DNA from 2 places in the Desulfonauticus submarinus genome. Region 2 is predicted to be linked to the other one. Evidence: riboswitches for the same ligand, from Rfam matches in the RefSeq annotation. Region 2 holds a riboswitch; the other holds the start of a gene.
What was found. A riboswitch is a leader RNA that binds a small molecule or an ion and turns the genes downstream of it on or off. The one in region 2 is predicted to bind cobalamin.

Region 1: another riboswitch for cobalamin. It lies ahead of metE (5-methyltetrahydropteroyltriglutamate--homocysteine S-methyltransferase); the one in region 2 lies ahead of BLP60_RS03435 (sirohydrochlorin cobaltochelatase).

Annotation. Positions count from the first base shown of each region.
Region 1 covers NZ_FNIN01000001.1:12,144-17,301, reverse strand. The annotation lists gene rpsR (30S ribosomal protein S18) at 1-221, opposite strand, end outside; gene rpsF (30S ribosomal protein S6) at 211-534, opposite strand; gene BLP60_RS00060 (queuosine precursor transporter) at 897-1,538, shown strand; gene BLP60_RS00055 (SDR family oxidoreductase) at 1,552-2,265, opposite strand; cobalamin riboswitch at 2,323-2,514, shown strand; gene metE (5-methyltetrahydropteroyltriglutamate--homocysteine S-methyltransferase) at 2,698-4,971, shown strand.
Region 2 covers NZ_FNIN01000002.1:188,286-193,443, forward strand. The annotation lists gene cbiD (cobalt-precorrin-5B (C(1))-methyltransferase CbiD) at 1-724, opposite strand, end outside; gene cobI (precorrin-2 C(20)-methyltransferase) at 732-1,457, opposite strand; gene BLP60_RS03435 (sirohydrochlorin cobaltochelatase) at 1,590-2,471, opposite strand; cobalamin riboswitch at 2,554-2,737, opposite strand; gene BLP60_RS03440 (hypothetical protein) at 2,819-4,285, opposite strand; gene BLP60_RS03445 (MMPL family transporter) at 4,282-5,158, opposite strand, start outside.

The DNA.
Region 1 (5,158 bases), on a different contig from region 2:
TACATCAATGCCATCTGTCTTGCCCTCTTAATTGCCCGAGTCAAAGCTCTCTGATGCTTAGCACAAGTGCCTGTAATTCTCCGTCCGATAATTTTTCCCCTCTCAGTCACAAATTGACTTAAAATATCTGGCCTCTTGTAATCTATTACCAAATTCTTATCTGCACAAAAACGACAAAATTTTTTACGAGGGACAAACTTTCTTACTTTGTTATTGCTCATTTTTTTCCTCCTTAGACTCAAATGAATCAGCAAGCTTTACGGTCACAAATCTAAACACTTCTTCCATAATTCTTAGATTCCGCTCTAACTCTGATACATACTTTCCTGGCAAACCAAACTCCAGACGTACATAATATCCTCTTGTTTGCTTACGAACAGGATAAGCTAGCTCTTTCATCCCCCAATCATCTACCAGAACCACTTCCCCACCATCTCGTTTAATAATATCTGAAACCTTTTCTACAACACCTTGTTTTTCTTCAGAAGAAAGTTCTGGACTTAACAACAACAACGTTTCATACCTTCTTAACATAATACCTCCTTTTGGTCTTTATGGCCCCTGATCCTAAAACCAGGAACAAGGAAACAAAAGTTCTTATATCCTTAACCCACAACTGTCAACTAAAACCAAAAACCATAATTGTCTTTAATAAACACAAAAAATCAAAAATTGATTTTTAAAAATAAAAATACTTAAACAACGTCTCCATGAGTTTATTTTTTTAACATTCTTTCTTCCCAACCATTCCTATAAACTTGAGCTCTTATTTTAATAAAATAAATTTATCTTTTCCTTATCTATCTCTAGCCTCTAATTTGACAAAAAATGTTAACCTATATATAATAATTTTTTTTAAAACCAAAAAACTCTTAATATTTTTATATCTTATTTAAATGAGGATACAGCATTTAACAGAAAAAGATATAAAAATTTTAATAACACTAATATCTTTAAATACTGCCTTACTAGTAGCAAGTAATGCAGCAGGAGCTAAAATGATTTCTGTATTTGGAAACTTAGCTGCCTCTGCAACTGTATTTTCTTACGCTTTTAGTTTTGTTTTTACAGATATTATTTCTGAAATTTATGGTAAACAAAAAGCAAGTTTTGCAGTAAAAATAGGTTTTTTAGGACTTTTAATTTCTGTAATATTTTTTACTATTTCCATTGCCGCTCCACCAGCTTCTTTTTGGAAAAATCAAAAAGCATATGAAACTACTCTCCAGTTGGGTCCAAGAATGCTTGCAGGTGGATGGACTTCTTATATGGTGAGTCAACATCTCGATGTATGGATATTTCATAAACTAAAACACTTAACCAATGGTAAACACCTATGGTTAAGAAACAATGGAAGCACTTTAATAAGCCAATTTATAGATACTTGTATCTTTATAACCATTTCTTTCTATGGAGTTTTTCCCATTATACCAGCCATTGCTGGCCAATATCTAATTAAAGTAATTATAGCTCTTTTAGATACTCCCATCGTATACTGTGCTGTTTATTATATTAAAAGATATATTCAGACTAAATAATATAAAATAAAATTTATTCTTTGTTTTTTCTATTAGAAGACACTTTTATCCAATGCAAAGATGTATTTTTTAAAATTAAATCTTTAATTTCAACTTGATATGGTAGTTCCAAAATATATTTAACAGCCAATGCAATGTCTTTAGGATCAAGGCAATCTTTTATTTTTGGTCTAAAAGGCATCTTCTCTAGTAATTTTGTATTAACAACACCAGGATATATTGAACTAATTTTAATGTTATAACGTTTACCTTCTTTATACATAACTTCAGCCAATCCTCTCAAAGCAAATTTAAAACTACAATATGCCCCTCCATACGGAAAACCTTCTAATCCAGAAATTGAGTTAATAAATACAATATGTCCTTTCTTATTTTTTTTAAAAAAAGAAAATATGCATTGACTTATAAAAAAAGGAACTTTGAAATTTGATTCATAACAATTATCCAATTCTTCAACAGTAATATTTTCTATTTTATTATAAAATCCATCTCCTATTGCATTTACAAAGGCTGTAGGCAAAAAATCGTCAAGACTTTTTTTAAATTGTTGAGAATCAAAATTTTTTATACAGAAAAAATTTATCCCAAAAGTTCCTAACTCTTGTTCTAAAGTTTGTCTTTTTTCTTCACTCCTATAAAGTAAAAGTAAGTTATATCCCTGATGTAAAAGTTCTTTAGCCACGGCCTTTCCAATATCACCAGTAGCCCCTGCAATAACAACTTTCATAACAATACTCCTAAATTCAAAAACAATTTTAAACTTGACACCTATTCCTCTCCCAATATACAAGCCCGTTTACTCTGTAAACACATAAACGCGTCCAGGAAACGGAACACGGTGAAAATCCGTGGCAGACGCGCTGCTGTAACCGACATATATAGAGTAAACATCCACTGAGATTTTATCTTGGGAAGGGTGTTTACATAGATTTATCTAGTCGGAAGCCAGAAGACGTCCTGGATTAACGCGTCTATTCTCACCCCGCGGGGATGGGTGAAGAATAGGAGAGGGCCTAAAATAAAAGGCCACTGCTATTCTATTATGCGTAAAAGCCCATTCCTGTAATAAGGAATGGGCTTTTTTATTTTTTAAAATAAAGTTGGCAGATTTAAAAATTTTACGATATACTAAAACAAAAAAATAAAAAGGAGGACCCAAATGTACACACATGTATTGGGGTTACCACGCATTGGTGCCCAAAGAGAACTTAAAAAGGCAATAGAAGCATATTGGAAAGGCAACATTTCTCTAGAACAACTTGAACAGACAGGAAAAAATATTCGACAACAAAATTTATACTTACAAAAAGAAATGAACTTTGATTTTATTACAGTAGGAGATTTTTCCTATTATGATCAAGTACTAGATATGAGTATGACTTTGGGTGCAATACCAAAAAGATTTCAAACTTCTTCTACAAAATCAGAAATGGATACTTACTTTGCCATGGCTAGAGGCACTCAAAATGCTAAAGCCATGGAAATGACTAAATGGTTTGATACTAATTATCATTACATAGTTCCTGAATTTTATAAAGGGCAACAATTCTCTCTCAACAGTAATAAAATAATTGTTGAATTAAAAGAGGCTAAAAATAGTGGTTTTGCTAATCTAAAACCTATTCTTATAGGCCCTCTTACTTATCTTTATCTTGGAAAATCTCAGGATAAAAATTTTGATAAATGGAGTTTAATAGATCCGATAATAGATATCTATATTGAATTACTTATTAAAATATCACCGTATTGTGAGTGGATTCAAATTGATGAACCAATTCTTGTCTTAAATCTTCCATCTAAGATCAAAGAATTATTTATCAAGGCCTATAAAAAAATAAAAAAACATCTTCCTTCTAACAATAAAATCTTATTAGCAACATACTTTGAAGATATCTTAGACAATAAAGATACTGTGTTATCTCTTCCTATAGATGGATTACACTTAGATTTAATTAGAGGCAAAAAACAACTCAATTACTTACATGAATTTAAAAACACTTTTTTATCCCTAGGTATCATCAATGGTAGAAATATTTGGAAAGCAAATTTAAATAAAATATTAGATGATATAAAAAATATTTTGTCTAGTAAATCCTTAGATATAGAAAGAATTATGTTATCTACATCTTGTTCTTTATTACATGTTCCTATTGATTTAGAATATGAAAAAAAATTATCTTTAGAATTAAAATCATGGATGTCTTTTGCCAAACAAAAATGTGAAGAATTAAAAATTTTAAAACAGGCTTTAGAGGGAAAGGATGTATCAAAAATTTTAGAAGAAAATCAAAAAACAATAGACTCTAGACAAAAAAGCACATTACGAACTATCACAAACATCCAAGATAAATTAAGTCAAATTAATACCAAAATGTTTCAACGACAAAGTTCCTATAAAGAAAGAAATAAAAAACAGCGCTCTATCCTTAATTTACCATTATTCCCAACCACTACTATTGGATCATTCCCTCAAACACCAGAAATTAGAAAAACCCGTCTTTTATATAAAAAAGGAGAGTTAAATGAACAAGAATATAAACAAAAAATAAAAAAATTTATAGATGAAGTAATCCAAAGACAAGAAGAACTTGGACTAGATGTTTTTGTTCATGGTGAGCCCGAACGAAATGATATGGTAGAATATTTTGGACAACAATTAAAAGGATATTGCTCCACAGAAAATGGATGGGTGCAAAGTTATGGAACTAGATGTGTTAAACCACCTATTATCTATGGAGACATAGAAAGACCCTCTCCCATGACAATAGAATGGATTACCTATGCTCAATCTAAAACCACAAAGCCTGTCAAAGGAATGCTTACAGGTCCTATTACTATGCTCTGTTGGAGTTTTGTTAGAGATGATCAACCTCGCAAAGATACTGCTTTTCAACTTGCTTTGGCCATACGAGAAGAAGTAAAAGACTTAGAAAAAGCCAATATTAAAGTTATTCAAATAGACGAACCTGCTTTAAGAGAAGGATTGCCTTTAAAACAAAACAAATGGTCAGAATATCTATCTTGGGCAATAAATGCCTTTAAGTTAGCAACCTCTGGCGTAAAAGATGAAACACAAATACATACCCATATGTGTTATAGTGATTTTGAAGATATAATAGAATGGATTGCTAAAATGGATGCAGATGTCATCAGTATAGAGGCAAGTAGAAGCAAAATGGAGCTTTTAGAAGTTTTTAAGGAATTCAATTATCCGAATGAAATAGGTCCTGGGATTTATGATATTCACAGTCCTAGAGTACCAAGCATAGAAGAAATAAAAGAACTTCTAGAACTAGCTTTAAAAGTAATACCCAAAGAAAAACTCTGGGTAAATCCAGATTGTGGATTAAAAACAAGAGAATGGCCAGAAACCCTTGCCTCTCTTAAAAATATGGTCTCTGCTGCTAAAATGCTCAGAGAAAAATATAAATAAAGCAAATAAGAGAACAAGGACATTTTATATCCCAAAAACAAAATAGTCCTTGTTCTCAATATTTCTTCTCTACTATCTTTTATTATCGAGGCCACACATTTTTTTATAATATAGTTTTTAACATATTATAATTTTTAAAAATTGTCCAAAAAACTTCAAATTTTTAAAATATCCCTAATAAATAAAT
Region 2 (5,158 bases):
GATGACCAACAATAATAATCTGTTTTAAATCTTTCTTTTGCAAATAATCAAATGCTGTTTGCCACTCATTACTAACTTCAACAATATTATTAAACCCAAGTTTTTGAGCTGCCTTTTCTCCTATTCGACCAGGCACTAATACTATTGTTTTTATTTCTTGTTGTAAAAGACTATTTAAATGAAGACGAATAGTTTCTTGAATTGCTTTTAAAGAAAAAGGCCTCACTCTACCGCTTGTTCCTAAAATAGAAATTCCCCCTTTAATACCAAGCCTAGGATTAAAAGTCTTTGCAGCTATCTCTTCTCCTTTAGGAATAATAAAAGTCAAATTAACTCCACCTAAAAATACTTGTCTGATAGCCTTTTTAATCATATTTCTAGGCACAGGATTTATAGCAACCTCTCCAATAGGTAAAGCAAGCCCTGGTTTAGTTATAATTCCAAGACCTTTGCCTTTATTAAATCTAATCTTAGAATCTTTTCTAAGCTCCAATCTACATTGTAATTCTAAACCATGAGTTATATCAGGATCATCGCCAGCATCTTTAACAGTAGAAACCAAAACCCCTTTCCCAATTTTAGAAGTTTTAACAGGAATCTGTACCCACATACCTTCAGGCAAGAGTATCCATACCTTTGGAACAAAAATTTTCTTCACTAAAGCAAGCGTACCTGCCTTAGCTAAGGCTGCAGCATAAGTGCCTGTACTAAGTCCAAAGCGCATAATCTAATTATTTTTTATAATTCCAACTTTTATGCCCTGTTTGAATGATTAAAGTGACAAGGTAACCCGGCAGGGTCAAATCTTTTTTAAGATTAGAAATTAAATATTCTCCTTCTTGTTCTACGTATGCTGCTAAGTAACTAGAAGGGAACAAGTTGTATTTATCTAATAAAAACAGAACTTCTTTTAAAACTTTACCTACTTTATATAACACCAAAGTCTCGCACCAAGAAATAGCCTGTTCTATTCTTTGTAAATCAGATGCTGGCATAACCATAAAGCTATCTTCTTGCCAAACAAAGGGCAAACCAAACTTCGCTCCTGTCGCTTGAAAAGCTGTAATACCAGGAACAACATGAATATGGCTTTTAGGAAAAATTTTTTCTAATGAAGTTAATAAATAACAACTAGTACTATAAAATAAAGGATCTCCTAATGTAATCTGGGCAATAATTTTTCCTTGTTCACAACCTTTCTTTACTCTCTTGGCCACATGCTCCCACAAATTCCAAGTACCGCCAACATCTTTGCGCATTGGATATTTAACAAGTTCTATTTTCTGTTTCTTTATCCAAGGCTTAATAATATTTAAAGCCAAACTTTCATTTTTTTTAGCTGAAGCAGGACAAATTAACACATCTGCTTTAGAAATTATATCTACTGCTCTTAAGGTAAGTAAGTCAGGACTACCTGGCCCTACTCCAACAGCATAAAAATGTCCTCTATTAGTCATTAAAAAAACTCTCTTTCTTTATTTGAGATACCACATTTTTAAAGAAAGAGCAGGCCTTTAAATAAACTTTATAACTCCAAACAAGTACCAAGCCTGCTCTTTACAATTAACTTTATTCTAAGCAACAAATTATTACTTTAAACCCAACTTAGCATAAGCGTGTTTTAAATGCTCAATCCAAATTTCTACAATTTCCTTCATTTCTCCTGTACCTTTAAGGATAGGATGACATTTGAATCCAGCCTTACTTAAAATCCCCTTCCAAGAATCTGACTCATCTCCTGCCAAATCATTATGAGCATGGTCTCCAGCTACTGACATAAATGGCATCAAATAAACATCTTTTATTTTATGTTGCTTTAACTCTTGCTTAACCTCTCTAATCGTAGGCCAGCCTTCTACTGTACCCAAAAATACTTTCTTGTTTTTTAACCAAAGCGCATATTGCAAAGCTGCATAATAACTATTTGCTCTATGTTCTGTACCATGCCCCATTAAGGCAATACCCCAGCCCTTCTTTAAACTAGGTAAATTTTTTAATAAAGCATCTGCTACCTTAGGAATATCGTGAACAGAATAAAGAAGAGGTGTCCCTAAAACAATCTTAGTAAACCCCTTTGGCATTACAGAAAACCCTTCTACTACCTGTTCCAGATATTCATATTCTTCTCCTGGTATAGTATGTAGAGATTGGACTGCTACATGAGTAAACCCATCGCTCATCATCTGAGCCAAAGCTTTTACAGGAGAAGGAATATTTTTCCCCTCTTTAGCTAATTTATGGCGAATAATAGAAGAAGTATAGGCCCATCTTACCTCAATACCAGGAAATGCCTTTTTAACCTCTTTTTCAAAAAAAGAATAAGCCCTTTTACCATCAGGATAAGATGTACCAAAAGCAACAAGCAAAATTCCTGGTTTAGGAGAATGTTTGTGTTTTGAAGCAAAACAAATACTACTAACGCCTACAAATAAACATAGCCCCAAAACCAATACTAAACATTTTTTTAACATAAAATACCCTCCATATAAATTTTAGGGGCTTTTTAAAAAGATTAAAATACAGCGCCTCCTAGATAAAGCCCCCGTTATCTAGGAGGAAAGACTTCTTCTGGCAGGTCTTCCGGCTCGTTCCCCTTAAACTCGGCCTTCCCATTCTTAAAAAAGAACAGTGGCACTCTTGGAGTTTAAGGTTATTGGAACTCACGGCGGCGGGACCGCTCCCGAATTGCACGGGATTCCCTATTAAGCCTTGCGGCACCAGAAGAAAAATTATCTTCAGAAAATAGAATTTTACGGGAATTAATCTAAAAAAACAATCCCTTTTATTTAGAGAATAAAATTTATAAACATTCCTTGCATTAAAAAGGATAAATTAACTCTGTAAAAATCCTATCGTTTTTTCGCCATCTCCCATAATAACTATGTTTACCTCCATTAAAAAACTCCACTCCTGCTTTCCATTTAAGACCAGATTTAAACTTATACTCGGAAATCAATCTATTTATTCTTCCTCCTTTGGAAAGCTCAAAATTGGAAGTATACTCCAAATTCCAATTATCTGTAATTTCTAAACGCACAAAAGAAAATATATCATTTCTACCAGGACGCATCTCTTGTGAACTTTTAATATATCCTTTGGCGCTCTGTTTTTGAGTAACAAACTCACCCCCATATTCAATAGTTATAATCATCTTTTTTAATTTTAAACTTTGTAATAAATCATCTATTGTATAAGTTAACCCCAAAACATAACTTACATAATTATCATCTTTAGAATTATAACTATGATTATATAATGCTTCTCCGTGAAATTCCCACTTTTTATAAGTAGTTGAAAAACCTCCTGCATATTCCCCTATAAAGACATTTTTCTTTATATAATAAATTTTTCCATTTCTATGTTCCTCTTTTAACACATAATAGGGATTTAACCCTTGATAAGTAGAGAAAAATAAATCCCATCCTGCCCTTGTACCTTTAACTTTAGCAAAATATGCTATATTCTCTAAATCTACATCAGGATATTCATTTTCTATTCTAGTATTATTTTTATCTACATCCAACGTATAAAAATCTGAATCAACTTGTTTATCATCTTCTACTACTGATCCAGTCCATCTTGAATATTCACTAGGAGATTTACTAGTCTGAAAAACAGGAAGAATAGCAAAGGTAATGGAATCATTCTCTACATAATAATCTAACTTTAATTGCCACAAGCCATAATCTTGTGTATCCATAGGATCATTTCCATCTTTAGGCGAATGTCTATCTACGGGAGAATAAAGAGTAGAGATCCCATTTTTAAATATTTTTTTCCCAACAGTTAAATCATAATCTGATGCAGAATAGGTTAAATAAATTTCATTTAATTCAGCATAACGTCGCCTTCTATCTCTATCTTGAAAATATTCACTAACTCCAGCATAAGTATCTTTTTGATTTCCTCCTTCTAACCATCCAGAAAAATCAAACCTAAAGTTATTTAGTACATAATACGAAGCAAAATTAAGTAATAATGAACCAATATCTGACTGTCTATCAATCCCTTTTCTTTTGTCAGGCTTTCTCCAAAAATGCTCTAACCTTATCCTAAAATCTCCACTTAAATTTTTTGCTAAAACTTTAAATATACATTCTTTATCTTTTTCTTTTTTTTGATCTAAATCTAATTCATTCAATAAATTTTCATCTTTATTAATATTTTCTTCTTGCAGTTCTGTATCTAAGCTATTTAGTAAATCTAAATCATCTTCTGCGTATATTTTATTCACATATAATCCCAAAATAAAAAAACACAAAAAAAACAAAATAATTTTTTTCATATGTTATCCTCCACCATTCTACGATCCATATCCTTTAAACGAACTCCTAAAACTTTTGCTAAATTTAAATATACTTTTGCAGCTAGCCTTGGAGAAACTAACTGTATTCTCTTAAAAGATTTCAAATTTAATTCTAACACCTTGGCCTCTGTGCTAGCAATGACATCAGCAGAACGTGGGCCAGGATTTACTAAGGCCATTTCTCCAAAAATATCACCTTCCTTTAATTTAGCCAACAAAACCCTCTTGTTTTGCCCCTTTGTCCAAACCTCTGCTTCTCCTTGAAGCAAAATAAACATAGAATCTCCATAATCTTCTTGTTTTATAATAGGTTCTCTAGGCAAAAATTCTAACAATCTTCCCAATAAAATAAGTCTTTTTACCTGCCATTTTTTCAACCCCATGAACAAAGGACAACGCCTTAAGACTTCGCCAGAAACTTGTTGCTTAATAAGATCCCAAAGAGTAATTAACTGAGTAGAAGTTAATACAGAAGGAGTTAATAAAAGATCACTGGCAACAGCAAAAAACATAACTAAGGCAGAAAGTAAACCAAAATACACCACTGGTAAAAAATTAGAAAAACCTAAGATAGCAAAGCCTAATGCCAGCGCAACAGAAGTAGCAATTACTGGACGAATCTCACTTTGTAGACACAAATCTATAGCTAATGCCTGATCCTGCACATTTCTAAGTTCTTTGTTATAACGCGACATTAAATGAATTGTATCGTCTATCGCAATACCAATAGAAATTGCCGCAATCATAGTCGTACCCACATTTAAAGGAATATCAAACATGCCCATAAATCCAAAAATCCATACTATGGGTACAATATTAGGAACCAACGAAATTATACCGGCCTTAAAATTA